Regions from separate parts of the Sellimonas sp. genome, predicted to be linked through region 1. Evidence: predicted binding sites of a transcription regulator. Region 1 holds the regulator's gene; each other region holds the start of a gene.
What was found. The regulator Rex, encoded in region 1, represses fermentation and respiration genes when NADH is low (regulators of the CRP and FNR family bind a similar motif). The targets are predictions, from matches to a motif close to ATTGTTAANTANTTAACAAT.
Positions count from the first base shown of each region.

Region 2: a site for Rex is predicted at 6,521-6,540, ahead of ACLROL_RS05195 (proline racemase family protein). Genes of this name have one in related genera too.
Region 3: a site for Rex is predicted at 3,378-3,397, ahead of ACLROL_RS01745 (Zn-dependent hydrolase). Genes of this name have one in related genera too.
Region 4: a site for Rex is predicted at 4,564-4,583, ahead of ACLROL_RS01185 (acyl-CoA carboxylase subunit beta). Genes of this name have one in related genera too.

Region 1 covers NZ_JBKSWG010000037.1:4,342-11,951, reverse strand. The annotation lists gene ACLROL_RS11230 (DUF1653 domain-containing protein) at 1-6, shown strand, start outside; gene ACLROL_RS11225 (2-isopropylmalate synthase) at 153-1,541, shown strand; gene ACLROL_RS11220 (GntR family transcriptional regulator) at 1,564-2,220, shown strand; gene ACLROL_RS11215 (NADP-dependent isocitrate dehydrogenase) at 2,240-3,448, shown strand; gene ACLROL_RS11210 (ATP-binding cassette domain-containing protein) at 3,506-5,428, opposite strand; gene ACLROL_RS11205 (redox-sensing transcriptional repressor Rex) at 5,588-6,238, shown strand; gene ACLROL_RS11200 (NAD(P)H-hydrate dehydratase) at 6,319-7,610, shown strand, end outside.
Region 2 covers NZ_JBKSWG010000009.1:46,511-54,120, forward strand. The annotation lists gene ACLROL_RS05165 (aldehyde dehydrogenase family protein) at 1-956, opposite strand, end outside; gene ACLROL_RS05170 (dihydrodipicolinate synthase family protein) at 980-1,870, opposite strand; gene ACLROL_RS05175 (NAD(P)/FAD-dependent oxidoreductase) at 1,905-3,098, opposite strand; gene ACLROL_RS05180 ((2Fe-2S)-binding protein) at 3,076-3,930, opposite strand; gene ACLROL_RS05185 (NAD(P)/FAD-dependent oxidoreductase) at 3,934-5,013, opposite strand; gene ACLROL_RS05190 ((2Fe-2S)-binding protein) at 5,010-5,333, opposite strand; gene ACLROL_RS05195 (proline racemase family protein) at 5,370-6,377, opposite strand; gene ACLROL_RS05200 (helix-turn-helix domain-containing protein) at 6,675-7,292, shown strand; gene ACLROL_RS05205 (ABC transporter ATP-binding protein) at 7,409-7,610, opposite strand, start outside.
Region 3 covers NZ_JBKSWG010000003.1:63,373-70,982, forward strand. The annotation lists gene ACLROL_RS01725 (L-lactate permease) at 1-10, shown strand, start outside; gene ACLROL_RS01730 (hypothetical protein) at 10-237, shown strand; gene ACLROL_RS01735 (M20 family metallo-hydrolase) at 280-1,524, shown strand; gene ACLROL_RS01740 (PucR family transcriptional regulator) at 1,627-3,291, shown strand; gene ACLROL_RS01745 (Zn-dependent hydrolase) at 3,439-4,689, shown strand; gene ACLROL_RS01750 (NAD(P)/FAD-dependent oxidoreductase) at 4,723-5,883, shown strand; gene ACLROL_RS01755 (electron transfer flavoprotein subunit beta/FixA family protein) at 5,912-6,706, shown strand; gene ACLROL_RS01760 (electron transfer flavoprotein subunit alpha/FixB family protein) at 6,706-7,610, shown strand, end outside.
Region 4 covers NZ_JBKSWG010000002.1:99,485-107,094, forward strand. The annotation lists gene ACLROL_RS01170 (transposase) at 1-190, shown strand, start outside; gene ACLROL_RS01175 (aminopeptidase P family N-terminal domain-containing protein) at 264-2,054, opposite strand; gene ACLROL_RS01180 (peptide MFS transporter) at 2,287-3,648, opposite strand; gene ACLROL_RS01185 (acyl-CoA carboxylase subunit beta) at 4,677-6,116, shown strand; gene ACLROL_RS01190 (OadG family transporter subunit) at 6,131-6,919, shown strand; gene ACLROL_RS01195 (biotin/lipoyl-containing protein) at 6,932-7,297, shown strand; gene ACLROL_RS01200 (sodium ion-translocating decarboxylase subunit beta) at 7,327-7,610, shown strand, end outside.

The DNA of each region.
Region 1 (7,610 bases):
AGATAGGATCCTGGTTCGGGAGACGAAAAAATAAAAGAGGAAAATGATCTGTTGATTCGGCGGAACATTTTCCTCTTTTATTACGTTAAAGTATTGACATAGGTTGTATAATTGTATACAATTATACAAAATTGCAAAGAAGGAGAATTGAAATGGAAAATAGAAGAGTCTACATGAATTATCACAACAATCTGCTTCAGCTGGAAGAACATATGTATCCGCTTGTGGATGTGGATACACCGAATGTTTTCCGGAATCTGTTTCCATATGACGAGATACCGAAGATTGCCTTTAACGATCGTATTGTTCCGCACTGTATGCCGGATGATATCTGGATCACGGATACGACATTCCGCGACGGACAGCAGTCCAGGGCGCCATACACAACGGAACAGATCGTGACGATCTACGATTATTTTCACAGGTTGGGTGGACCAAAGGGAAAGATCCGTCAGAGCGAATTCTTCCTTTACAGCAAAAAAGACAGGGATGCCGTCTACAAATGTCTTGAAAGAGGATATGATTTCCCGGAAGTGACAAGCTGGATCCGCGCCAGCAAAAAAGATTTTGAGCTTGTAAAAGATATCGGTTTGAAAGAGACGGGAATCCTCGTAAGCTGTTCCGATTATCACATTTTTTATAAACTGAAGATGACGAGACGGGAAGCGATGGAGCACTATCTCTCTGTAATCCGCCAGTGCCTGGAGATCGGGGTAAGCCCGCGCTGCCACCTGGAAGATATTACGAGATCCGATATTTACGGATTTGTGATTCCATTTTGTCTGGAACTAATGAATCTGATGGCAGAGTATCATATCCCGATCAAAGTGAGAGTGTGTGATACGATGGGATATGGCGTCAATTATCCAGGAGCTGTGATTCCAAGGTCTGTCCCGGGGATTATCTATGGGATTATGATCCATGCCGGTGTCCCGAGCGAACTTATCGAATTTCACGGGCACAATGATTTTTACAAGGCGGTCAGCAATGCGACGACGGCCTGGCTTTATGGGGCGTGCGGGGTAAACTGTTCATTGTTTGGAATTGGAGAACGAACAGGAAACACTCCTCTGGAAGCAATGGTATTTGAGTATGCACAGCTTCGAGGGACGTTGGATGGTATGGATACGACTGCTATCACGGAGCTGGCAGAGTACTACGAGAAGGAAATTGGATACCATATCCCGGAACACACACCGTTTGTCGGGAAAAATTTCAATGTGACAAGAGCTGGGATCCATGCCGACGGACTTTTGAAAAATGAAGAGATCTATAATATTTTTGACACCGGCAAATTCCTGAACCGACCGGCTGTCGTTTCTGTGTCTAACACTTCCGGGATTGCCGGAATCGCACACTGGATCAATACATATTATAAACTCCCGAAAGAGAGAAATGTGGGGAAAGATTCCCTGCTTGTACAAGAAGTAAAGAAATGGGTAGACATGCAGTACGAAGAGGGAAGAGTTACAGTTATGACAGATGCAGAAATGGTGCGGAAGATCACAGAACTTTGTCACGAAATGCAGATCATTCTTTAAATGAGAGGTAAAGAGAGGTATAATGGAGACATATCAGGATTATTCATTGAGCGGAAAAGTATTCCGGACACTGAGGGATGGAATTTTAACCGGAAAGTATAAAGAAGGCGACGAACTTCGGGAAGTGACTATAGGAAAAGAGCTTGGGGTAAGCCGGACACCGGTAAGGGAAGCACTCAGACAGCTGGAGCTTGAAGGCCTTGTGACCATTGTCCCCAATAAAGGGACTTATGTAAATGGGATTTCCGCGGAAGACGTGAGGGATATCTATATGATCCGCATCAGGCTGGAAGGTCTGGCAGCGCGGCTTGCCGCAAAGCGGGTTTCCCAGGAGCAGATAGACGAGATGGAGGAAATGCTGCTTTTGTCAGAATTTTATAGAAAAAAAGGGATGACAGAACAGCTTGCACAGCTTGACGGCAAATTCCATGTGATATTATATGAAGCGTGCGGAAGCAGGATGCTAAAGCATCTTCTGACAGACTTCCATCGTTACGTAGAGATGGCGAGAAAACGTTCGATTCGTACAGAGAACCGAGCTGAGAAATCCATCGGGGAACATATGAAAATTCTGGAAGCAACGAAACAACGCGATGAAGACCAGGCAGAGAAGCTTATGGAAGAACATATCAGGCACGTAGTACAGCACCTTCGTCTGGATGAAATCGGAAATGAATAGAAAGAGAGGGATACCACGTATGGAAAAAATCAAGATGCAGATACCTATCGTAGAGATGGATGGGGATGAAATGACAAGGATTCTCTGGGCGATGATCAAAGATCATCTGATCCTTCCTTTTGTGGATCTGAAGACAGAGTATTACGACCTGGGACTTGAACACAGAAACGAGACTGACGACCAGGTAACTGTCGACAGCGCGATGGCCACAAAGAAATATAAAGTGGCTGTCAAATGTGCAACAATCACACCAAATGCAGCCAGAATGGAAGAGTATGATCTGAAAGAAATGTGGAAGAGTCCGAATGGAACGATTCGTGCTATTTTGGATGGAACCGTATTTCGCGCTCCGATCGTTGTAAAGGGAATTGAACCATGCGTGAAAAACTGGAAAAAGCCGATTACCATTGCAAGACATGCATATGGGGACGTCTACAAAGGGACAGAAATGAAGGTGTCCGGAAAAGGAAAGGCAGAACTTGTATTTACTGCTGAGGACGGGACCGAGACAAGAGAACTGATCCATCAGTTTGAGGGAGACGGCATTATTCAAGGGATGCATAACTTGAGTGGTTCTATCGCAAGCTTTGCGAGAAGCTGTTTTGCTTATGCTCTGGACACAAAGCAGGATCTCTGGTTTGCCACAAAAGATACGATTTCGAAAAAATACGATCACACTTTTAAAGATATTTTCCAGGAGATTTTTGACGCGGAATACAAAAAACAGTTTGAGAAAGCAGGGATTACTTATTTCTATACGCTGATCGACGATGCCGTAGCACGTGTCATGAAATCGGAAGGCGGATATATATGGGCTTGTAAAAATTATGATGGAGATGTGATGAGCGATATGATTTCCTCCGCTTTCGGCTCTCTGGCTATGATGACATCTGTCCTCGTATCTCCAGACGGATACTATGAATATGAGGCTGCCCACGGAACGGTGCAGAGACATTATTATAAACATCTGAAAGGCGAAGAGACATCCACAAACTCTGTGGCAACAATTTTTGCCTGGAGCGGAGCGCTTAGAAAGCGTGGAGAATTGGATGGAAACAAGGAACTTCAGGATTTTGCCGACTGCCTGGAAAAAGCCACCATTGAGACAATCGAAGGAGGTCAAATGACAAAAGATCTGGCGCTTATCACGACAATAGAAAACCCAATGGTATTGAACAGTGAGGGATTCATAAAAGCTGTTGCGGAAAGAATTAGCAAAAATTTCTGATAAATAATCAAGAATATACCGATTCTCACAAAAGAGATGAAAAAGGAAGGACTGCCACTATTCGGCCAGTCCTTCCCATTTTTCGTATAATTCAGCCAGCTCTTCTGAGATGGCAGCTTTTTCTTTTGCCAGTTCCTGGCATTTCACGGAGTTGGAGTAGATATCTTCACGTGTAAGGAGAGTATCGATTTCCTGATTCCGTGTCTCCAGTTTTTCAATCTGTTCTTCTGTGCGTTTTAAATCATTTTGACGTTTACGCTCTTTTGCCTGGGCTTCTTTCTGCGCTTTCCAGTCCAGCTTTCCGGCGGAATCGCTGTTGGCCCCAGATGCTGCCGTCACAGGTTCTTCCAGTGGTGCGGCATAAGCGGCAGTCAATTCCTCTTTTTTCTCCAGATAGTAATCGTAATTTCCGATATAGTTGACAAATTTATGGTTTACAAGATCCAGAATTCGGGTGGCTGTCTGATTGATAAAGTAACGGTCATGAGACACATAGAGGACAGTTCCGGTATAATCATTCAGCGCTTTTTCCAGAATTTCCTTTGATGCTACATCGAGATGGTTGGTTGGCTCGTCCAGGATCAGAAAATTGGCCTCGGAAAGCATCAGCTTTGCGAGAGATACCCGTCCACGCTCTCCACCGCTCAAATCTTTGATCAGTTTGTAGACATCGTCCCCGGTAAAGAGAAAGGCGGCCAGCATATTACGGATTTCAGTGTTGGTAAGCCGTGGATAGTCGTCAGAAATTTCATCGAAGACGGTCTTGTCCATATGGAGGACGTGGTGCTCCTGATCATAGTACCCGATCTTTACATTGGAGCCAAGAGTAAATGTTCCGCCGTCTGCAGGGATGACCTCGTTTAAGATTTTGAGAAGTGTCGTCTTCCCTGTTCCGTTATCGCCGATGACTGCTACATGCTCGCCCCGCTTGATTTCAAAATTGATATCCGTAAAAAGAGTTTGGTTTGGGAAAGATTTGCTTAAATGCTCTACAGTAAGCACATCGTTTCCGCTGATGACGGACGGCTCCAGTTTCAGGTGAATATCGGTATGCAGTTCCACTGGTTTTTCTACCCGCTCCATCTTAGCCAACATTTTTTCACGGCTTTCCGCTCTTTTGATAGATTTTTCCCGATTAAAAGAACGGAGTTTTTCAATGACTGCTTCCTGATGCCGGATTTCTTGCTGCTGATTTAAGTATTCTTTGAGTTTGGCCTCGCGGATTTGCTGCTTTTTTGACGCATAATCCTGATAATTGCCCATGTATGTATGGATTTCTCCTGCCTCTACTTCGATGATTTTGGTAACGACCCGATTAAGAAAATAGCGGTCGTGGGAGACGATCAGGACAGCTCCCGGATAATTCATCAGGTATGTCTCAAGCCAGGCGATGGAATTGAGATCAAGATGGTTGGTGGGCTCATCGAGAAGCAGGACGTCTGGTTTAGTGAGCAGAAGTTTGCCGAGGGATACTCGAGTTTTTTGGCCTCCGGAAAGAGCGGATACAGGCTTTGTAAAATCTTCTTCTAAAAATCCGAGCCCCTTTAGGACGCCGACAATCTCGCTTTCGTACGCATAGCCGTCTTCACGTTCAAAGCGGGCCATAAGATTGTGATAAGAAGCAAGCCGGTCATCCAGTGCGTCCCCTGTAAGAGACTTCAGCTCCAGCTCGATAGAGCGGATTTGAGTTTCCATATCTATGAGGTATTGTTTGGCAGTTTTTACCTCTTCATAGATGGTTCGTGAAGTGTCCGTCATGGGATGCTGGGAAAGGTAACCGATCTGTTTTCCTTTGGAGAGAATGACCTCTCCGCTGTCCGCAGGCAGCTCTTTTACAATCATCTTCAGGATTGTGGATTTACCGGCGCCGTTGATTCCGACAAGGGCGGCTTTTTCGTGTTCTTCTATATGAAAAGAGCCGTTTCTTACGATAACCTGCTCTCCAAACGATTTGTCCAGGTTATGGCATGCTAAAATCATAAGTTCCTCCTGAATCATAAATTCGATCTTTTTAAAATGTACCCTATCCATTATAGCGGAATCTGGACAAAATACAATATTATTTAGTTAAAAGTTTGACTTTAAAGATAGAATCCCATATAATAAAGATATTGAATAAAAACAGAAAGGTGCTAAGAGATGGAAGGAAGAGGAATTTCCCAGGCAGTTATCAGAAGACTGCCGCGATATTATAGATACTTAGGTGAGTTGCTGGAAGACGGTGTGGAACGAATCTCTTCCAATGATTTGAGCAAACGAATGAAAGTGACGGCCTCCCAGATCAGGCAGGATCTGAATAATTTTGGTGGCTTTGGTCAGCAAGGTTATGGGTACAATGTAAAATATCTTTATACGGAGATCGGTAAGATCTTGGGACTTGACAGAAAACACAATATGATTATCATCGGAGCAGGAAATCTGGGCCAGGCGCTTGCCAACTATGCAGCATTCGAACGCAGCGGATTTGTGACAAAAGGACTTTTTGATGTCAATCCGACGCTTGCAGGGATTACAGTTCGGGGAATCGAGATCCGTATGATGGATGAGATCAAGAGCTTTATCAAAAATAATGATATTGAGATTGCGGTATTGACTATACCGAAGGCAAAAGCCATTTCGGTTGCCAACATGCTGGTAGAAAATGGAATACGGGCAATCTGGAACTTTGCACATACGGATCTGAATCTGCCGGAGAATATTGTGGTGGAGAACGTACATCTGTCCGAAAGCCTGATGCGTCTTTCCTATAATGTTCTCAGATATAAGGAGACTCACCAGGAAGACAAATAGGGAAAATAAAAAAGCGTGCAGAACACTCGGGATACCCGTTTGTGCTGTGCGCCTTTTTGTTGCCGTAAAGGAGGGCGTATATGAAATATATTTTAGATGGAAAAGCAATGAAGGATGCAGACAGGTATACGATAGAGGAGACAGGGATGCCGTCACTTGTTCTCATGGAACGTGCCGCCTTGAAGACTTTAGAAGTGATGGAACAGGAGGAGTTGGATCTGAGCAATGTACTGATCGTATGCGGCAGCGGAAATAATGGGGGCGATGGATTTGCGGTGGCCAGACTTCTGCTGCAGCGTGGGAAGACGGTCACGGTCGTTCTTGCTGGAAACCCGGATCACTGCACAGAGGAGACAAAGACTCAGAGAAAGATTTTTGAAAACTGCGGGGGCATTACTATGAGAGAGATTCCAAAAGGAGACTACACGGCCATCGTGGATGCGCTGTTTGGAATCGGACTGTCAAGGGAAGTGTCCGGACACTATGCACAGATATTGAAAAAGTTAAACAGCATGTCCGGAAAGAAGGTGGCAGTTGATATTCCCTCTGGCGTATCAGCTGCGTCTGGAGAAATTCTTGGGACGGCTTTTCGGGCAGATATGACTGTTACCTTTGCTTATCAGAAAGCGGGTATGGTGCTCTATCCGGGCGCATCCTTTGCAGGAAAAGTATTTGTAGCAGACATCGGGATCTATTTAAATGAGCAAGTGTGCGGGCAAAGGTATGTAACTTATGAAAAAGAGGATATCGAAAGATTCCGTCCTAAAAGGAAACCGGACTCCAATAAAGGGACATACGGAAAAATACTGATGATCACAGGCAGCAGCGGGATGTCCGGAGCTTCATACCTGTCAGCAAAAGCAGCCTACAGAACAGGAGCCGGACTTGTACAGATCTTTACGTCGGAAGCAAATCGGATCATTCTGCAGAGTACGCTTCCGGAAGCGATTGTCTCAGTGTATACAGACGAGACAGATGCAGCTTTACTTCTGAAAGAAAAACTTGAGTGGGCCGATATCATCTGCCTTGGCTGCGGTATCGGAACGTCTGAAACGGCCCGAAAAATCACAGATACGGTATTCGGCTACCTGAGTGAGCAACCGAAGAACTGTGTCGTGGATGCGGACGGACTGAATCTGATCGCCTCTATGGAAGAAGAGAAAAAAGAGAGGTATTTGAGGGGAGCAGGGAAATGCCTGATCTTTACACCTCATGTAAAAGAATTGTCCAGGCTGCTGTCGAAAACTGTGGAAGAGACGAAAAAAAACAGGATTTCTCTTGCACAACAGTATTCGGAAAACTATAATATAGTATTAGCAGCAAAAGATGCAAGGACAGTCGTGACCGGAAAAGGATTATTTCCGTATCTGAA
Region 2 (7,610 bases), on a different contig from region 1:
GGTCCCTGTGACACCGTCCAGTCGTCAGACGGTCCGTATGTGTAATCCTTCAGCTCGTTCAAAATGATTGCTTCCGCCCTGGAAAGTTCATCTTCCGGCACAAGAAGCCTGGTAAGCGCATTGCACGTCTGCCCTGCATTTGGGACAACGGTGTCGAGAACCGTCCGAATACCGCCCTCCCAGTCTCCGCCTTTCAGAAGGATGGCTGCAGATTTTCCTCCCAGTTCCAGCGCCAGCTTTTTGATGTTCACGAGAGCCTTTCTCGCCACTTCTCTTCCGGCATCTGTGGATCCGGTAAAGGAGATCATATCCACATCTTTATGGGAAGCCAGCGCATTCCCGACTTCTCCTCCGCGCCCGGTCACAAGATTGAACACCCCATGCGGATATCCCGCTTTCTCAATCTCTTCCGTCAGAATGTAAGCCGTAAGAGGAGTGAACTGGCTTGGTTTCAGCACAACGCAGTTTCCTGCCAGAAGTGCCGGCACCACTTTCTTTTCAATCTGTTCCAGAGGGAAATTCCACGGTGTAAGTCCTCCCACTACCCCTACTGGTTCTCTTCTCACAACGGATGTCTGCCTTCTCTGCTCATATGTAAATTCTGAGGCCACTTTCACATAATGGGACGCCTCCAAAAGGAAAGGATCTGTGTGTACTTCCGCCGAAACTTTGTACGGAGAGCCCAGCTCTTTTGTGATGGTTTCGATCAGTTCCTGCCTGCGGCTTTTCAGCCCTTCCACAACCTTTCCCATCAGATCCAGCCTTGTCTCAAGAGGCGTATACTGCCATGTTTCAAACGCCTTGCGGGCTGCCTCTACCGCCCGATCCACATCTTTTTCGTTTCCTCTTGGCACTTTCGCGATGATCTCATGGGTAGCCGGATTTTCAATCTCAATATACGCGTCGCTTTGGGAGTCTACCCATTCCCCGTCAATAAATAATTTGCGGATTTCCATATCTGTTTTCTCCTTTCCTGCATTTATCTGAGTTTTTCAAACTGCATTGCTCTTTCCACATAGGACTTCTCTTCCCCGGTAAGTTCCATCCTTGGCCTTCTCACAAAACCACCGTTCAGTCCCTTTTTACCAAGCCCATATTTCAAAGCCTGTACCGGTTTCGGGAAAGACTCAAGGACGTTGAGAGCAGGGAGGATCTCCTTGTAAATCTGCATCCCTTTTTCCAGGTCTTTTTCCAGGCATACCGACCGATACAGTTCCACACATTGCCTTGGCGCAACGTTTGCCAGCATGGAGATCCATCCGCATGCGCCGTCCGCAAAGCTTTCATACGCCAGATTGTCGCATCCGCAGAAGACGGACACTTCTTTCGGCGCATCCAGGAGTACTTCCGTCAGTTTCTGCATCGTCCCGCTGGATTCTTTTACGATGGCTGTGTAAGGAAGGGCCAGAATTTTTCTGAACGCTTCCTGCCCGATCTCGATCCCGGCAGATCCCGGATTATTGTATGCCACGATCGGGAACTCGGTCTGTTCTTCTATATAACGGTAATGTTCCACAATCTCATCCTGGGCAGGGTGGCAGTAGAAAGAAGGGAGCACCATGGCCGCGTGGGCTCCGCATGCCTTGATATTTTTTACAAGTTTTACAACATCCTCCGGCCTTTCTCTGGATGCTCCCACGATCACACTTGTGCGATCCTTGATATAAGGAACAATCTCTTTTACATACTCCATGTGTTCTTCATCCGAAATGCTCTGATACTCTCCGGTGGCTCCGAGAATACAGACGCCCTGGACTCCGTTTTCGATCAGCCAATCCAGATTTTTTTTGGCTGACTCATAATCAAAGGTACCGTCTTTCTGGAATGGTGTGACGGCAACTGCGTATACTCCGCAAAATAATGGATTCATATCTTACCTCCTGATATACGAAATGGACTGTTTTTTATCTTTCTTCTTTTGAAAAAAATCTGTCGTAGCGAAGCGGGGACAGATCCATAAACGGCGCTTCTCCCGCAATCATATCTGCCATGACTTTTCCTGTGATAGGGGCAAGCCCGATCCCATCTCCTTCGTGCCCGGCTGCAATATAGAATCCTTCCACCGGGGTCCCGGACACAATCGGCATGTGATCCGGCGTATACGGCCGCAGTCCGCTGTAGGAACGGATCACTTTGATGTCTGCTATAACCGGAAAGAATCGGATGGCACGTTCCGCCATGGCCTTCATGACTTCAATCTCCGAGGAAATGTCTTCCCCGGCAAAAGCCCTGGAAGAACCAATGAGAAAATTGTGGGATGCCGTCGGCTCAAACACAAACGCAACTCCATGTTTTTCTACCCGTTCAGAGACCGGCCTTCTGTAGCTTCCAGACTGAAATTTCGTGAGCATGTAGCCAAACTCGTGTACCTTTCTCCTGGCCACCTGGAAAGTCTGTTCCGACACAAGAATCTGCCCTTGCCTTGGCCGGATGGGAATCGGAAGTCCTACCATGGCTCCGATGGCCGGAGCCCACACGCCGCAGGCGTCCACAACATTCCTGGCGAGGATCGTACCGTTTTCCGTTTCGATCCGGAACGCATCCTCCTGTTTTTCAATATCCGTTACGCGATTATGAAGAGAGAGGATGGCTCCCTTCTTTTCCGCTCCTAACGCCAGCCCGTAAGCCAGCCCGATTGGATAGACAGAACCGTCGGATATCGTCTCCAACCCTCCATAGATATCTTTTGCCAGCAGGGGTTCATCGTCCTGGATCTCTTTTTGATCCATCATACGCATGGAGATCCCGCACTCCTTCATGTCCTGGCAAAATTTTGAGGCAATCTCAAATTCCTCTTCCGTCTCAGTGAGGAACAGGCTTCCCTTTTGCTTCCACTCCAGATCATAGTCCAGTTCCCTGGAAAGCTCCGGGAACATATCCTGGCTTGCCTTTGCAAATATAGCGTCAAATCCCGGCTGTTTGTCACATACAAGCACATTTCCGTCGCTGCGGCTGCTCGTAGACTGCGCAATATCGCCCGCATCAATCAGAACGACTTGAGCCCCTTTTTTGGCGTTGAAATACGCAACCGAGGAACCGATGGATCCTGCTCCGATTACCGCCACATCAAACGTCTTATACATTGTCCCGCTCATCATCGCTTTCCTCCTTATCTGCCGCCAATTCCCCAAAGCTTACCGGGCGCACCGGCGGTCTGTCCGTACTTCCCAGTATCTCACTCATCGGTTTCCCGGTTTCTTCCGCGATCATCCTGGCAACGATCTTTCCGCATGTTCTCCCCTGGCAAAGTCCCATGCCGGCGCGGACTCTTCGTTTCACTTCCGTGACCGTTGTCGCCTTGTACTCACGGATCGCTTTTCGAATCTCTCCGGCTGTGATCTCCTCGCACCGGCAGACAATCACATCATCATCCAGAATCTCGTCCTTTTCTGCCTTGTGAAATCCTTCTCCCTTCTCCGGAAGCCGCAGCCTTCTCATCGTCCGGACCTGATCGGCATATTCTTTTGGAACAGCCAATGTGATAACCGGCGTGTGATCGTTTCTCTCCGGGTTCATGACTTTTATGACTTCTGCTTTGCAGACAAACTCCCCTGCCCTGCTGAGCGCATCCACCTGGTCGCCTTTTTGTGGAAGCGGCACGTACTCGAACGGAAAACTGACTGCTGCAAGCCCGTTTCCGAGAGACTTGTCCACCACGAAAATCGCAAGACCCGGACACGCCGCTACGCACATCCCGCAGCCCACGCACTTTTCCGTATCGACACGCGGTGTATTTGTAATGGGGTTCCCAATCTGAATGGCATGAAACGGACATGCTCCCTCACAAGGATTGCACGGGATCTGCTGCACACATTCGACAACCGCTACCGGTCCTTTTTCCCAACGCTCTTCTTCCGGCCATCCGTTTGCCTGCCGTATTTCCTCCGCAGATGGATAGCCATCATAGATAATCCCTTTTTCTGTGCCCATATGTCAAACTCCTTTCCCGACAATCCGTTCTTTCGCCGCCATTCTTCTCTCTCCAAACGGTCCCTGGCGAAGAGATTCCAGGCGATCCCGTATTTCCTGTTTTCTCTTTTCTGCCTCTTCATCCGGAAAATGTCCCAGTGCCTGTGCTGCTGCCGCGGCTGCCAGCCTTCCTTCATCCATTGCCGTACTTGCCTCTTCCACTCCGGCCGTATCTCCAGCCACATAAATTCCAGGTACACTGGATTCCATATTCTCATCGTGCAGCGGCATAAATCCACCCAGTTCCGGGACGAACCCATGACGTACGCCCGCCATCTGAGCCAGCTCGGAAAGCGGCCGAAGCCCGACTGCCACGCAAATCACATCCACATCTGTTTCCAGTTCCGTCCCTTCCACAATCTTTCCGCCCTGAAACTGTGCAATGACAGCTTTCTCTACTTTATCCGTCCCTTTGGCCTCTTTGATCGTATATCCAAGATAAAACGGGATTCCGGCCCGACGTATTTTCGCCGCATGCACTCCATAGGCGCCGATCTTCGGCATCCCTTCCACAATTCCCACAACATCCGCTCCGGCCTGCATCAGCTGATAAGCCACGATCACCCCTACATTTCCGGAACCTACCATCAAAATCCTCTTTCCAGGCAGTACTCTCCCCACATTGACCATCGTCTGTGCGGCTCCTGCCCCCATCACTCCAGGCAGCGTCCAACCTGGGAACCGAAGCGGGTTTTCTGCTCCCCCGGTACAGATCAACAGTTTTTCTGCCTCCACAACCTCAGTTACACCGTTGTGCAAAATGGCTGCCCGTTTATCGCTGAAAATCCCGATGCACGGACTGTTGAGCCATACTTCCACATTCAATTCTTCCGTTTTCTGCAAAAGCTGCCTTCCGATATCTATTCCCCGCACCCCGGCGCTGTGAGCTTTTGATCCGAAAAATTTGTGAAGCTGTTTAAACAGCTGCCCGCCTGCCCGCCGGTTTTCATCTACCAGAAGGACGTCGCACCCGCGACTTTCCGCCTCGATGGCTGCCGCAAGCCCTGCCGGTCCTCCTCCTATAATTACCACTTCTCGTTTCATCTTCCGGTTCCTCGCTTTCCGTAACCCTGCTGTGTCTCAATCGTCATCCCCGCCCTTACCGGCGTTATACATGTCCGTACATTCGGATTTCCATCTACCGTCATAACACAGTCTGTGCATTGTCCGATACCGCAGAAAATCCCTCTTGGCTCATGTTTTTTTGCTGTATACCGGTGGATCTGAATCCCATTTGCAAGCAGCGCCGCCGCGATCGTCTCCCCTTCTTTTGCACGAAGCGTCTGCCCGTCCACTGTGATTTCCACAAAATTCTCTTCCTGTATCCCCAGAATGGGATGCTCTCTCACTCTTCTGTCTTCCATGGCGTCTCCTTCTTTCTTCTCCACTTCCGTCTTATGCTAAGCCAGCTGATATCCTTCCTGGAAAATATCGTCCGGGTCAAGCAGGAAAGTATGGATTCCCGTTACCCAGGCTCTCCCGGTCACTTCCGGCACAACTGCCGGGCGTCCTGCCACTTCGGCGTCGTCCAGGTATTTACACAAAAACTGTGCCCCAATGATACTCTGATGGATAAACGACCCGCCTTTTTTTATCTGTCCCTTGGCTGCCAGCACGGCAAGTTTTGCCGATGTGCCTGTGCCGCAAGGGGAACGGTCTACCGCGCCCGGAGGGATAATCACTGCATTTCGAACCGCTCCGTCCGGCTGGCCGGAAGGTTCATAAAACTCAATATGAGTCACATGATTTTCGAAAGCCAGCGTCGGATGTTGTACCGGTATGGTGCGGTTGATCTCTTTTTTCAGGTAATTTCCCGCTTTTACCAGTTCTGATGCATGTTCCGGATCAATAGGGAGCCCCACCTGTTCTGCAGGGATGATCGCGTAAATATTTCCGCCATACGCGATATCCATATGAATTTTCCCATATCTTTCCGTCTCGACAACCGCATCTTGCGCAAGGACAAACGCCGGCGCATTGACGAATGTGACATTCACGGCTGAGCAGTTTTTTACCTCGATTTTCAGTTTGACAAGCCCTGCCGCTGTATCCAGCGTCACGTAAGTGTAAGGTTCCTTTACTTCCACCATCCCAGCTTCCACAAGCGCTGTACCGACCCCGATCGTGTCGTGTCCGCACATTGGCATCCAGCCTCCGACTTCAAAATACAATACGCCAAAATCCGCTTCTTCCCTGCAAGGCTCCGTAATGATCGTACCGGACATTACCTCGTTTCCTCTTGGCTCGAATGTCAAAAGCTTCCGTATCCAGTCTCCTTTCCCGGCCATATATTCCATTTTCTCTTCCATACTTTTCCCCGGTATAGGCGGGACTCCTCCGATCACATTTCTCGTCGGTTCCCCGCACGTATGTGTGTCGATGGTGTGAAATGACTTTCTGATTTTCAAGGCTAAACCTCCTGTTCTTTGTGCAACTTATATAGACCGCGTTCTAGTTTCTGAATTTATTATAGCATTTTTCACACCTTTGTCAATATCATTTTCATTTTTATGAAAATTTGTTTTTCTATTTTTGTATTTTATTGTTATAATTTGTTAATTTTTTATCTTTTATGAAGTATTTTCCTTTTTTATCGTTATATTTTTCACTATCATGAAATTCAGGTCCGACGCAGGCAATCTTGACGTAAAAATAAAAATCTTTTATACTGTCAGTATTTCAAGAAAGAAGAAGGAGGATGGACGATGAGTCAAAATCTTGCAATTGGAGAAAAAATCAAATCTCTCCGCACCGCGAAAGGGTTAACTTTAAAACAGCTTGGGGAGATGACCGATCTGTCCATCGGCTTTCTTTCCCAGATGGAACGCGGTATGTCTTCTATCGCAATCGATACGCTGGACAAAATTGCTTCCGTTCTCGGGGTAAGCTTCAACAGCTTTTTCAGCGATACGGAAGAGGGGCTGAAGGAAGATCCGGTAGTCCACAGTTTTTCGCGCAAAACGATACCGGTCAGCCCACAGATCATACAGAGTTTTTTGAGCCACGATATCGAAGCGTATGATTTTCTGCCCCGAATTTTTCTTCTTATGCCTCTGGCAAACACAGACGAAGAGGAATTGGAGATGTACAGCCATTCCGGCGAAGAATTTATCTATGTCCTGGAAGGAATCGTCACAATCCAGCTCGGCTCATCTCAGCACATCCTTTATCCCGGAGACAGTATCCAGATTCATTCTAATGAAAAGCACAACTGGGTAAACCATACAAATAAAATCGTGAAGCTTTTGACAGTCAATGTTCCAAATCCATTTCAGCACCCGGAGAAAGGATATATCCTGCCATCGGAGGATTTTCCCCTTTGACTGCCCTCATGATTTCCGTCCGAAATCACAAAAGACACCTGCAGGTTTTCTGCAGGTGTCTTTTGACTCTGTTATTCTTTTTTCATCTCCGATATCATCGGATCTGCTTTCTTGTTTTATTGTTTGTCCATCAGATGACAGGCCACTTTATGGCCTGGCGCAACTTCCCGGAGTTTTGGAACCTCTTTAAAACATCTCTCTGTCGCATACTCGCACCGTTCTGCAAACCTGCAGCATTCCGGAGGATTGATCGGACTTGGTATCTCGCCTTTGATCGGGATTCGACGATTACTTTTTGCCTTATCCGGATCCGCTTCC
Region 3 (7,610 bases), on a different contig from region 1:
CAGCCTATAATGACAGAGAGAGAGGGAGTTTCAGTGGAAGAAAAGAGTTTTTTTCAGACCCGGGCAGGAGGACTTACCATCGCATTTCTTGTGATCATGGCAGCATTTGCCGTGATCATGGCAGGGCTTTCCGGAGGAAATGACGGGTTGTGTACGGCAGGTTTTATCATGATCGGAGCAGCGATGCTGTATTCTCCGGTCAAGGTGCATCTTTACGACCGATTGAAAAAGAAATAAAAATATTCATATACACAATAAAAAGGAAAGTGAGGACAAAAAATGGGTATTGAAGAAGTAACAGGCAGAATTGCGCAGGATCTGGAACATTTGAAACAGTTCACAGCAACTCCGGGAGAAGGATGTACAAGACTTCCGTTTACAAAGGAAGCAAGAGAAGCCGTCGATTTCCTGAGAAAGACAATGGAAGAGGCGGGATTGGAAGTACATGAGGATGCAGCGGGAAACGTCTTCGGGACAATGAAAGGCGAAAATCCGGATCTTCCGTGCGTCATGATGGGATCCCACTATGATTCCGTAGTAAACGGCGGAAACTATGACGGGATCGCCGGAGTCGTATGCGCCATCGAGGTGGCAAGACTTCTGAAAGAAAAAGGAATCGTTCCGAAACGTAACTTTGTAGTTGTAGGTTTCTGCGACGAAGAAGGAATGAGATTCGGAACAGGATATTTTGGATCCGGGGCAATGCTTGGAAACAGGGATCCGGAATACTGCAAAAAATTCACAGATAAAAACGGTGTATCCATCTATGAGGCCATGAAAGAGTACAATCTGGATCCGGAAAAAGTGCAGGATGCAAAATGGCCGGACGGATCCATCGGATATTTCCTGGAAGCACATATTGAACAGGGACCAGTCCTGGACGCAGAAAATATTGAAATCGGACTTGTGGACTGCATCGTCGGTATCCAGAGATATATGATCACGGTAAACGGAAGATCCGACCATGCAGGTACGACACCGATGGATATGAGAATGGATGCAGTAGATGCAGCTACAAAAGTCATTTCCAAGATCGCAGACTGGGCGAGAGAAAAAGCGGACGGAAGCGTTTCCACAGTCGGATATATCAACACGATCCCAGGCGGAATGAATATCGTTGCAGAAAAATGTGAATTTACGGTAGATATCCGTTCTAAGAACAATGACAACATCAACGATATCGCAAACCGTATCCGCGCAGCTCTCGACAGAGAAGTGAAAGCTATGGGCGGAAGCTACGACATCCAGAATAAGCTGACCATCACGCCGGTCAACCTGTCCATGGATATGCTCCGGGAAATGGAAGAAAGCTGTAAAGAACACGGATACAGCTACAAGTATCTTCCAAGCGGAGCCGGACACGACTCCCTTGAGATCGGACAGGTCATCCCGACAGCGATGCTGTTTGTTCCGAGCAAAGACGGAAGAAGCCATTGTCCGGTAGAGTTCACAAAATACAGCGATTTTGCAAAGGCATCTGTTATCATGGCAGAACTTGCGGAAAAGCTCATTACATCCTGTTAATAAACGGTTCGAAAAGCGCCGCAGGAAAAATCCTGTGGCGTTTTTTTGCAATCGTGTGTTATACTGTTTATATGCGGAAAATATAGCGATGAAGGTGAAAATATGGGGTTTACAGTTGCAGAATTGCTGCGCACAGAAAATCTGGCAAAGATGAAGCTGTTGTGTGGGAAAAAAGGGATACAAAAAGAAATCAAAGGTGTGACCATTATTGAAGCACCTGATATCGTGAAATTTATCAACGGCGGAGAACTGCTTTTGACAGGGCTTTATGCATTCAAATACTGCAGCACCGCCGAGTTTGCCGAGTATATCGAGGAAATCCAGAAAAAGCAGATCAGCGGACTGATCATCAAACGAGGACGTAAGGTAGAGGAAGCGGAAAAGAAGATAGGGCTTTTGCAGGAGTTTGCGGACCGATATGATATCCCGCTTGTGGAAGTGCCTTTTGAGATTTCTTTCCAAAAGATCATGTGTTTTGTCATGGAGAATATTTTCAATGAGGAAGTCACGAAACTCAAATATTTCAAGACAACGCATGATAATTTTACAGCATTGTCCCTGTCCCAGGGCCACAAAAAAAATCCGGTAGGGGATATTCTGGATATGCTGAATAAACTGATCCGCAATCCGGTGGCTCTTTACAACCAGAACATGACATGTTACGCTGCGGCAAACGATCAGATAATTGATTTCCAGTTGTCGGAAGATGCCAAGGAATATGATCCTGGCACGATCACGAACTACCGGTATATGAGACAGGAAGGAGAGAACGTCCAGTATATCGTGCAGATCCGGCTCAATGTCGGAGTACAGATGTATCTTGTCATCACAGAGAGAGATTCCATTTTTAATATGATGGACTGCATTGCCGTGGAAAATGCGATCGTAGCTTTCCAGTACGAATTCTCAAGAAAGTTTGCGGTGTCGGAGCTGGAAAAGAAATATCAGAATGACATCCTCAATAATCTTTTGAACGGAAAGGTAACATCTTCCGGGGAGCTGAAAAAAAGTACGGCTCTGCTTGGCATGGATCCGGACGGTTTTTACAGGGTCATCGTGTTCGGTGTGGCAAATGAGGGAAGAAAGCAGAAAAATATAAATGAAAAACTGTATCATTTAAACTACCTGGAAGAGGCGGTAAAGCAGCACATGACAGGGGCAAAGATCCACAGGGATATGGAGAAGCTCGTCGTGATCATGACGGCTGATCCGGATCAGGCACAGGTAGAATGCAGGAAGGAATTAAAAGAAATCCGAAATCTTATACAGGACGCAGTCACGCGGCAGAATAAAAAACTGAAAGTAAAGGCCGGCGTGGGAAAGATGGTGGAAGGAATCATTCATCTGCAGGAATCTTATAAGGAGGCGGACGATGCGTTCTCATTTATTGATATCGCGGGAGATATTTCTGAGGAAGGAACATCATATCTGATGATGTTTTCTGATCTTGGGATCTTCAAACTTTTGTGTCAGCTGAACGATCCGGCGCTCCTCCTCGAGTACGTGCCGGAATCGCTGCAGAAACTTTACAATTATAAAAAACCACAGCAGGAAGATCTTGTGGCCACGTTAAAGACGTATCTCAATTACAACCAGAATCTTTCCAAGACAGCACAGGATCTGTATGTTCACTATAAGACGGCGGCATACCGGATCGAAAAGATTGCCAAGATCACAGGAATGGACTTCAACAATGCAAACGAGATGCTGGCGGTCCGTATCGGTCTTGTAGTCTATAAAATGATCGAGGATTACAATAAAAAATAGAGAAAAAATAAACAAAGCAACAGAACGGCAGTTTATCTAATTTGGATAAACTGCCGAATTATTTTTATCTGGATGCACCGATGTAAGCTGTTAAAAAATTATCTATACTATGAAATATGAAATGACAACGAAGCGAGGAGGGATAAGGTGGAAGTCGATGCAAAGAAAGTAACGGAACGTCTGGAAGAGCTGTACGCCTGCGGTGCGCAGGAAGACGGTACCCACACAAGGATGGCGTATTCCGACGAAGACGTAAAAGCCCGTGAAATATTCCAGGGTTACTTCAGAGAAATCGGTATCCCGGTACGGATGGACGAGGCGGGAAACCTGATCGCACGTCTGGAGGGGGAAGAACCTGATCTTCCGGCTATCATGATGGGATCCCATCTTGACACAGTGCCGGACGGAGGAAAATACGATGGTGTGGTAGGCTGTATGGCAGGACTTGGAGTCTGCGAAGCCCTTGTCAAAGCAGGGAAGAGGCTTAGACATCCGCTGGAAGTCATCGTATTTACTGATGAGGAAGGTTTCCGTTTTGGAAGCGGACTTCTGGGAAGCGGTGCGATCTGCGGGGAAGATCTGGGGATCTCAGAAAATGACCTGGATATGTATGGACAAACGAGAAAAAAAGTATTCAAAAATTATGGAATCACGGTAGAAAATGTGGCGAAAGCCAAGATCGATCCGGCATCTGTCCATTGTTTTATCGAACTCCACGTGGAGCAGGGAGGAACACTTTACAAAAACCGGATACCGGTTGGGATCGTGTCATCCATAGCCGGTGTAAGCCGCTACGAAGTGCAGATCCAAGGACAGGCAAACCATGCAGGAAGCACAATGATGGAAGACCGGAAAGACGCCCTTGTGACAGCGGCCAGATTTATTTCTGAAGTGCCAAATGTCGTAAAGCGGCTCGGAGGGCAGTACACAGTAGCCACTGTAGGAACGATCAAAGTCGCACCAAATTCCGTCAATGTCATCCCTGGCAGCTGTACCTTCCATCTGGAGATCCGGGATCAGAGCGCCGATGTGATGAAGAAAATAGAAGAGGAACTTTACACATACGTCAAAAAGCTGTGCGACGAGGCACAGGAAACACTGAGCTGGGAACATATTTCTTACCATGAACCGGCTCCGATGGCGGAAGAAGTAAAAAGCGCCATCGAAAAAGCAGTAAAGAAGCTGGATGTGGACTACACTGTCTTGCCAAGCGGGGCATTCCATGATTCCCTGCTGATGACGAGAGTATTTCCGACAGGCATGATCTTTGTCCCAAGCGAAGAGGGTATCAGCCATTCCAGATATGAATTTACGAAAGAAGAAGATATCCGGCGCGGATGCGACGTCCTGCTTGAGACAGTGCTCTTGCTGGACAACATGGAAATCGAGCACAAATAAATAAAAAAATATAAAAGAAAAGGAGACACTCATATGGAAAAGAAGAAAATTGGTATTATCGGCGGAGGTATTTCCGGAACATGTTTAGGCTATCATTTAAGCCTTTATGACAATGCAGAAGTGATCGTGTTTGAAAAAGATACGATCGGCGGAGCATCTACAGCAAAATCAGCCGGAACAGTATGTCTGTTCGACGACTCATTAAAGAACAGATACTGGGATGTCAGATTATACGGATTTGAATCTTACCTGAAAATGGAAGCAGAAGAAAAAGGTTCTGCAGGATTTGACAAGACAGGTACCCTTGTTGTCGCAACAAACGAACAGGTAGAAGCGACGATCAAGACAGGTATCGCTCTTGCAAAGGCAGCAGGATACTCAGGAGAATATATCACAGATAAAGACCGCATCAAAGAGATCCTTCCGGATATCTCCACAGACAACATCCTTGGAGCAGGATACACAGCAGACGACGGATACTTTGACGGAACGATGATCTCAAATACATATGCAAAGAAAATGCAGAAAAACGGCGGAGTCATCAAGACAGGCGTCAAAGTGACAGAAGTTGTTGTAAAAGATAACAAAGTGACAGGACTTAAGACAAGCGAAGGCGAAGAGTACGAATTCGACTATGTAGTAGACTGTACAGGACCTTGGAGCAAGTTCACAGGAGAAATGGTAGGAGTGGATGTACCGATCTGGCATACAAAAGCCGAAGCATTCTTCCTCTGCCCTCCGGGAAAGAAACTCAACTACACATTCCCGGTACTCAAATACCCGGAATTCTACGGACTGAGAGCAGGAGACAACATCTTTATCTGTAAATCACACCTGTCCATGGATCTGAATAACCCGATGCATGCAGGACAGTGGGATCCGGACAAACTTCCGGCAACAGGCGGAACAGACGATTACTTCATCGACTTCCTGCTTGATCAGCTGGAAGTAAAAGTACCTGGCATCGTGGACAGCGGTCTTGTTTCATCCTGGCTTTCCTACCGCGCAGAACCAAAAGACTTCCTTCCGATCCTTGGAGAAACTCCGGTAGAAGGATACATCCTCGCTACAGGTTACGGCGGAAATGGTGTCATCGAAGCGCCGGCAGCAAGCAGAGACCTTGCAAAACTGATCATGCGCGGAGAATCCACGCCATTACTGGAAGACTGGGCATTCAAACGTCTGCTTGGCTAATTCGTAATCAAGATTTCAGGAGGAAAAAATGGATATAGCGGTTCTTATCAAACAGGTACCTGTTTCAAACAATGTTTCAGTAGATCCGGAGACACATGCTCTGATCCGCGCCAGCGCAGAGGGCATGATCAATCCGGCAGACTTAAATGCGATAGAAGAAGCAATGGTGCTGAAAGAACAGACCGGCGGAAAAGTAGTCGTATTTACGATGGGACCGCCGGATGCCGAAAAAGCACTGAGAGAGGCGATGGCACATGGCTGCGACGAAAGCTGTCTGATCACAGACCGCGCAGTTGCCGGCGGAGATACCATTGCGACAGCAAAGGTACTGGCAGAAGCCATCAAAAAATATGGAAAATTTGACCTGATCTTAAGCGGTGCGCTGTCAGCAGACGGCGCCACCGGACAGGTAGGCGCGATGGTTGCAGAATGCCTGGGAATCCCGCATGTTGCGGAAATCCAGAGCATTCAGTATGACGAGGCAGTTCCAGACAAAATCGACGCAGTGAAGAAAGTATATGGAGAACGGTTCCATGTGCGCTGTGCTCTTCCGGCAGTTCTTTCTGTGAACTTCGGATCCAACGTGCCGCGTCTGGCGACGCTTCGAAGCACGAGAGCGGCAAAAAATAAACCGCTTGCAACATACACGAATGCGGACCTGAAGCTGCCGGCCGATCAGGTAGGTATCCCGGGATCCCCGACAGCAGTCATCGACTCCTTCGAGCCGACAGGAGGAAGGATGGCAGAAATGCTGGAAGGAACACCGGAAGAACTGGCTGTGAAGCTGAAGAATATGATTGATGAGGAGAAAGGAAAATTATAATGGCGAATGGAATTTGTATTTTTGCAGAAAATTATAATGGGAAATTAGAGCCGGCATCCGCAGAACTTGTCTCCGCAGCACGTCTGATCCAGGAAACGACAAAAGAAGAGATCAGCGCAATCGTAGCAGCCAAAGACTGTGACACTGTAGTGGAAGAGTTAAAAGGACTCGGTGTGGAAAAAATCTATGTCGTAAAGACGAGCAGGGATATCCTGCTTCAGGACGATGCGGCAAGCGAGGTCATCGCGGAGATGCTGCGCAAGATCGATCCGTCATCCGTGCTGATTCCGGCTACCCCGACAGGACGCTCCATCTTCTCAAGAGTAGCTATGAAGCTTAACTGCGGACTCACAGCAGACTGTACCGAACTGCTTGTGGGAACAAGAGAAGACGGCTCTTATTACATCAAACAGAATAAACCATCTTTCGGAGAGAATGTTTTTGTGACGATCATCACAAGAGAAGGATACTATCCGCAGATGATGACAGTAAGACCGGGCGTGTACACTGCACCGGAGGCGTCATCCGAAAACAGCGCGGAAGTTGTATATATGGATGATATCGCTGTACCGGATTCACAGATCGAAGTCGTAGAGGTACTTCCAACAGAAGATACGACGGACAGCATTCTCTCATCCGAGATCGTAGTTGTAGGAGGAAGAGGAGTACTGGAAGACGACAATTTTGCCCTCGTAAAAGAATTTGCCGACAAGATCGGCGCGGCTATCGGCGGCACAAGGCCGATGGTCGACACAGAGACGATCCCGTTCGAGCATCAGATCGGACAGACAGGATGTACGATCCGTCCAAAGATCTGCATCTCTCTCGGAGTATCCGGGGCGATCCAGCACACGGAAGGAATCAAGGATACAAAACTCTTTGTGGCTGTCAATACAGATCCGAA
Region 4 (7,610 bases), on a different contig from region 1:
TGATGAGAAAGAAAAACAGAAACAACAGATTATGAAACGATGGGTAAAGAGTTATTTAAAAAATCATCCAGAATCCAATATATGGGAACTAAAAAATTTGCCGGTAGAAAAGGAAAAATTAATAGAAGAAGTATGGGATATGAATATCATGTCGAGGAAAGAATTTGTTCGAAGACTGGAACAATTCTGATAATAGCATATAAAAAAGAAGGCGTAGATATAAGGGGACGTGTTCCGACAAGCCGGAACACGTCCCCTTATAATTAAATCTCACGTGTATATGTTTTCAGCCATTCTTTTTCGTCTTCTGTAAGATATGGAGAGATTTTTTCGTATACTTCTTTATGATAGTTGTTCAGCCATTCTCTTTCTGGTTTTGACAGATATTCTGGATCAATTCCATCCAGGTCGATTGGCGCGAATGTGATAGTTTCGAAGTACATGTACTGTCCGTATTTGTTTTTTGGACCTTTGCGTACGATAAATTCGTTTTCTGTACGGATTCCGAATTTGCCGTCTTCGTAGATGCCTGGTTCGTCTGTGATAACCATGCCTTCTTCCAGTTTGTGGTGTTCGTTTTTGCTTGGTACCACATACCAGCGGAAGCCTGTCGGCGGTTCATGGACATTTGCGAGATATCCTACACCGTGTCCTGTTCCGCACTGGTAATCCAATTCGAGTTCCCAGATTGGTTCTCTTGCGAGTACGTCGAGATTGTATCCATAGCAGCCGTAGAGGAATTTAGCGCGTGAAAGATTCATCATAGCGCGTACAACTGCTGTGTAATATTTTTTCAGTTCGTCGCTTATAGAACCAAGTACAAAAGTACGGGTAATATCTGTGGATCCTTCATAGTATCCGCCGCCTGTATCGTTCAGGAAGAGTGCGCCTTCTTTGAGCTGCACATCTGTTTCTTCAGAAGGAGAGTAGTGCATCATGGCAGCGTGGTCTGCAAAAGCACACAGAGGTTCGAAGCTGTCGCGGATGTATCCTTCCTGTTCTGCACGCAGACTTGTAAGTTTTTCAGCTGAGCTGAGCTCTGTAATGACTTCTTTGTCATAGCGTGTCTTGATCCAGTACATGAACTTTGTGATGGCAACGCCGTCTTTGATATGTGCTTTTTTAATATTTTCCAGTTCCACCGGATTCTTCATGGCCTTCATGAGGATGGTCGGATTTGCACATTCCACTGTCTTGCAAGGAATGTTTTTGTAAAGTGCATAATTCATCTTCATCGGGTCGATCATCGCAACATCATCGGCAGACAGTTTTTTGATATCTTCATAAATGTCATTGTACGGATGAAGTGTAACGTTTACTTTTGCAAATTCTGCAAGGATCTGATCATTCAGCTTTGTTTCGTCCACATAGAGATCCACGCTGTCCATTTTTACTACAGCGTAGGAGAGAAGAAGCGGGAAGAAATCGATATCATCTCCACGCACATTGAGGAGCCAGCAGACATCATCCAGAGAAGCGATAATGTGTGCAGTAGCGCCCTGTTCTTCCATTGCCTTACGTACACGTGCCAGTTTGGATGCAGAGCTTTCTCCGCTATATTTTTCTTCCAGGAAAAATGCCGGTTTATCAGAGAGAGGCGGACGGTCTTCCCATACTGCATCGATCAGATCTTCCGTATAATCAATTTTGATGCCTTTTTTGGAAAGAGCTTCTTCGTACTCCTGGCCTTCGCCCATGGACAGTACACGGCCGTCAAATCCGACAGTACCGCCTTCCGGAACATAGGATGCCAGAAATTCTGTGACGGATGGAGTATCTCCTACAAACATTTTCATCAGACGCACACCGCTTCCTTCCAGCTCATGCTCAGCCTGGAAGAAATATCTTCCGTCTGTCCAAAGTCCGGCGTCATCCTTTCCGATCACGGCTGTTCCATAAGAACCGCTGAATCCTGTAATAAATTTTCTTGCCTTAAAATGTTCGCCAACGTATTCGCTCTGATGGAAATCAGCAGTAGGAACAACGTATGCATCGATTCCTTTTTCTGCCATAAGAGAACGAAGTTTAGCAATCCTTTCAGCTACAACAGTCATTGTTGCAAACCTCCTTTATGATGATAAGTTTTTATATAATACCCGCCTCTTTTAAATGAAAATATGTATGGCAGGTAATTATAAACAATAAAATATAAGAACCATCTTTATTTTATCACTATTTCTACCAAAGTTCAAACTTAAGTATATAAAATAAAGTAAAATTTTTGCAAAGAGAAAGAGACGGCTCTCAAGTGAGAACCGCCTCCAAAATAGATTAAACACTATAGGATTATTCAGCTTTTTCCATTGCGTCAAGTTTACCGCTGCATGCCCAAAGGATGATACCAATGACGATAACAACGACACCGACACCGCCGTAACCAGCTGTGAAGTTCAGTCCGGAAACCCAGTCGTAGATCGGCGGGTAAGCCTGCTGTGCAAGGAATACGGCGATTGGCCAGAATCCAAGAAGAAGTCCCATAACCTTAGCAGGTGCCAGCTTGGAAATGAAAGAGTTTCCAAGTGGGGAGAAGATCATCTCACCTACGGACATCAACAGACATACGAGAACGATCCAGAATACGGAGCACTGTCCATCGCCTGCGATGAAGTTAGCGATAACCATAACGATGTAAGCAAGACCTACAAGCATAATACCGATAGCTGTCTTTTTGAACATGCTCATGTCGCCCTGCGGTCTCTTAGCCATCTTAGCCCATACACCAGCGAGAACTGGTCCAAGGATGATACATGTAAGAGCGTTTACAGAGTCGAACCAAGCTGTCGGGATCTGGAAGCTTCCGATGTACCAGTTTGCTTTGTTCAGGAAGTCTGCACCATCGCCCCATCCGAAGTAATAGTAAGCCGGCATGTAAGCCATGTACCAAGCCATCCAGAACACAGCGGAGAACAGAGTTACAAGAATGATAGCGAACATACGCTTCCAGTCTCCGGATGTAAGTTTCTGAGATTTTCCAGCTTCTTTCTTACCAGCGCTTTCGAACTGTCTCTGGTCAGCCTTGAACGGTTTCTTACCAGCATCGCCGAGTGCCTTGGAGTTAGCAAGGAACCAGATAGCGTCGATGAACAGGAAGATCGCACATACAAGGAATACCTGGTTGAATGTCAGGTGGATCGGGCCAAGTCCTGTTGTTGCTGTGATAGCGATGAATGTTGTACCACAGAAAGAACCGATGTTTACGAAGGAATACTGGATAGAGAATGCTTCATCCAGTTCGTCCTGATCGTGGAACAGAAGTCCGTTGATACCGGACAGGTTTCCTTTGAAGAATCCTGTACCGATAGATACAAGGATGATCATTGCCCAAACCATGCCAAGGGAATTAGCCTTCCATGTGAACAGGTAACCGATACCCATCAGGATCATACCAAGCGGTACGCAGAGACGTGGGCTGAGCCAGTGGTCAGCGATGTATCCGCCGAAGATCGGTGTGATGTAAGTAAATGCTACGAACTGAGCGGACATGAAAGAACCTTCAGAGTCTGAAAGTCCCAGACCGCCGGAAGCAGCTTCTGTAGCAATCCAGATGGCCAGCAGGTATTTCACTGTGTAGAATGCAAGACGCTCGAATGTGAAACCAAGCGCACATACATAAAAGCCAAATGGTTTACGCTTTTTTGCAGTTTCCATAGTTAAACCCTCCAATTTCTTTTTTGATTTCTCATACGTAAATCGTGAAAGCCTGATCCGCCGCAGAAAATGCGGGGACGTCCCCGGACCTTCTTTCCATCTTCATGCAGTAAAACAGAAACAAAAGTGTAAGGAACTGCCCGGATAATTCCGGAGTGTTCTTTCCTGATATAATAATATGTAAAAACCTCTCATATATGCCGGAACAGAAAAGAACGTTATGTAAAGGAAACATAAGACCGAAAAGAAACATTCCATCCGATATGGCCTAAACAGATACGATGATCTGTCAGGGAACTGACCATAAAGGTGTCCGCCTATTCGAAAGAATAATCTGCATATCAACGGAAGGAACCAAAGCTCTTTTCTCAAAACATCTGGAAACCAAAAAAGAAAATCCGTAAACAGATGTGGAAACGTGATGACTGACTTTTACGAATGATCCGTTTTGGTTGCCCGGACGATTGATATCCGCTACCCGGAAAAAGGAGACGCTGCATTCAGTCTCCGTTCTGCCAAGATAAACCTGCCTCATGCAGACACAGTGGAAAGATGGAAAAAGCGATCCGGCTCTGCCAGAAAGATCTGCTCCTTCGGCTTCTGAAAGGAACAAAAAAATCTGTTCTTTTCCATACATCCAAAGTGTATAATATACAGATTCAGGACAACCATGTCATATTTGTTTTCGGGAATTTCCTTTATACCAATCCCTGTAAAATGTATTTTAGCATAGTTTCCACTCGTGCACAATGTATTTTTCGTAACAAAGTATAAAATTATAAAATTTCTATAAAATAGAGGCAGAAAAGAATGCGGAAAATATAAAAGAAAAAGAAAAAATAGGTAAAAAGTGTGTAAAATTACAGAAAACAAATTCGTACGACAAAAACTTAACGCGATAAAGCAGTGAAAAAAGTTGATAAAAATTTCACATAAAGCTTGAAAATTTGACTTATAGAAACTATAATATAATTGGCTAAAATTTGGTTTAACTTTTAGTAATATATCACAAATGGAGGGCTAGGTTTATGAGTAACGAAGCAGTGAAAACGCCAGCAGCTTTGAGAGTGGAAAACTTACTGGATGCTGGAAGCTTTGTTGAAATCGGCGGCGCCATGACCGCAAGGACAACGGATTTCAACATGCAGGAAAACAAGGTTCCAGGCGATGGAGTCATCACTGGATATGGAGTGATCGACGGCAATCTTGTGTATGTGTACAGTCAGGACGCTTCAGTATTGAAAGGAGCGGTCGGAGAAATGCACGCGAGAAAGATCACATCTCTTTATGACATGGCGATGAAGATGGGAGCGCCGGTCATCGGACTGATCGACTGTGCAGGAATGAGACTTCAGGAATCGACAGATGCGATGCATGCTTTTGGAGAGATTTATGCGAAGCAGGCGGCAGCGTCAGGAGTGGTTCCGCAGATTACGGCCATCTTTGGAACATGCGGCGGCGGCCTTGCCCTGATACCAGGTCTTACGGACTTTACTTTTATGGAAGAAAAAAGTGCAAAGCTTTTTGTCAATTCCCCGAATGCGATCCCGGGCAACAGAATAGAGGCATGCGATACATCCTGCGCAGATTTCCAGGCGAAAGAGGCGGGAAATATCGATTTCCTCGGAAGTGAAGAGGAAATCTTGGAAGGGATCAGAGAACTGGTGTGCATGATCCCGGCGAACAATGAAGATAACGATACGTATGAAGAGTGCACAGACGATCTGAACAGGATCTGTGAAGGTATCGAAAACGGGGCGGATGACGCATCCCTTGTACTTTCTGTCATCGCGGACGGACAACAGTTCCTGGAAGTGAAAGCAGATTACGCAAAAGAAATGGTTATCGGATTTTTGAAACTCAATGGCATGACGGTAGGGGCAGTCGCAAACCGTTCCAAATGCTATGATGAAGAAGGAAATGAAGCAGAGACATTTGACCCGGCACTTTCCGCAAAAGGATGCAAAAAAGCGGAAAAATTTGTCAGATTCTGTGATGCCTTTGAAATCCCGGTACTTACTCTTACCGATGTAAATGGATTCCACGCATCCAAATGCGGAGAGAAGACTCTTGCAAGAGAAGCGGCGAAACTTGTCTATGCTTTTGCAGATGCAACCGTGCCAAAAGTCAATGTGGTAACAGGAAAAGCTTACGGAAGCGGATATATCATCATGAACAGCAAAGCGCTGGGAGCAGACATGGTCTACGCGTGGCCACAGGCGGAGATCGGAACGATGGATGCAAAACTGGCGGCACAGATCATGTACGCAGATGCGGATGCTGAAACCATCAAGGAGAAAGCAGAGGCATACAGAACACTTCAGGAAAGCGCCCTTTCTGCAGCACAGAGAGGATATGTGGACACGATCATCAAGCCGGAAGATACAAGAAAATATGTCATCGGAGCTTTTGAGATGCTGTTTACAAAAAGAGAGGATCGCCCGGCAAAGAAACATGGGACAGTGTAGAGAGGTGAGGTAAGTTGAAGAAGAAAATTAGTTTATTGGCAGCTATCCTCGTTCTTGCATTCAGTCTTGCCGGATGCAGCAGCAGTTCAGATTCCGCTGACTATAACAAAGAATTGTTAGTGCAGCAGGCGGATGCGATGATTTCCAACTTCTCTCAGATGAGCGAAGAAGATATGGAAACATTCAAAGACATGAGCGATCTTCAGCTGAATCTGACACTTATGCAGTCCGGATTCAAGATGGAAGCTGATAATTTTGTGACAATGATCGATGCATGGAACTCAGGTGTCGAGGAGTGCGGAGCGTATGTAAGTCACGAAGATTTTGAGGTTGAGGAAAGCGCAAAGAGCATCATGCTTGTCGCGGAAGCAAAATATGAAGACAGGAACGCGGAGATTACATTTGAGTTCACAAAAGATGAAGAAATGAAGAGCTTTACGGCAGCGGCTAAGTATTCCATGGGAGAGATCATGAAAAAAGCCGGGCTTAACACACTGCTCGGGATGGGTACCGTGTTCGCAGTGCTGATCTTTATCTCTTTCATCATTTCCCTGTTCGGACTGATCGGAAAGAATGAGGAAAGGAAAGCAAAAGCGCTGAAAGCAGCCGAGGAAGCAGCTGAGGCGGAAGCAAATAAAGCAGAGACAATGGCGGCAGAGGAAATGCCGGCGGACGATTTGACAGATGACCTTGAGCTGGTGGCAGTCATCAGCGCAGCCATCGCGGCAAGCGAAGGGACATCGACAGACGGGTTCGTTGTGCGTTCCATCAAAAAGAGAAGAAAAAACAGTCAGTGGAAATAGGAGGATGTTCACATGAAAAATTATACAATTACAGTAAACGGAAACGTATATGATGTCACAGTAGAAGAAACAGGATCCCAGGCAGCGCCGGCAGCTCCGAAGGCAGCAGCGCCAAAAGCAGCCCCGAAAGCGGCACCGGCGCCGAAAAAAACAGCGGCAGCAGGAAGCATCCGTGTGGAAGCAGGAGCAGCAGGAAAAGTGTTCAAAATTGAGGCGAACGTAGGAACAAGCGTGAAGAAAGGCGATCCGGTCGTTATCATCGAAGCGATGAAGATGGAGATTCCGGTCGTTGCCCCGGAAGACGGAACAGTGGCAAGCATCGAGCTTGCGGTAGGAGATGCATGTGAGGCAGGAACACTGCTTGCAACATTAAACTAATGCGAATCACTGACAATGGAGGTTAGAACATGAGTTATATAACAGAGACGTTAGGGCGTCTTGTAGAGCAGACGGCATTTCTGAACCTGACGGTCGGGAACCTGATCATGATCGCAGTTGCATGTATCTTCCTGTATCTTGCGATCAACAGAGGATTCGAACCGCTTCTTCTTGTTCCGATTGCTTTCGGGATGCTCCTCGTAAATATCTATCCGGACATCATGCTTGCCATGGAAGATGCGGCAAACGGAACCGGAGGACTTTTGTATTATTTCTATAAACTGGATGAATGGTCCATCCTTCCATCCTTGAT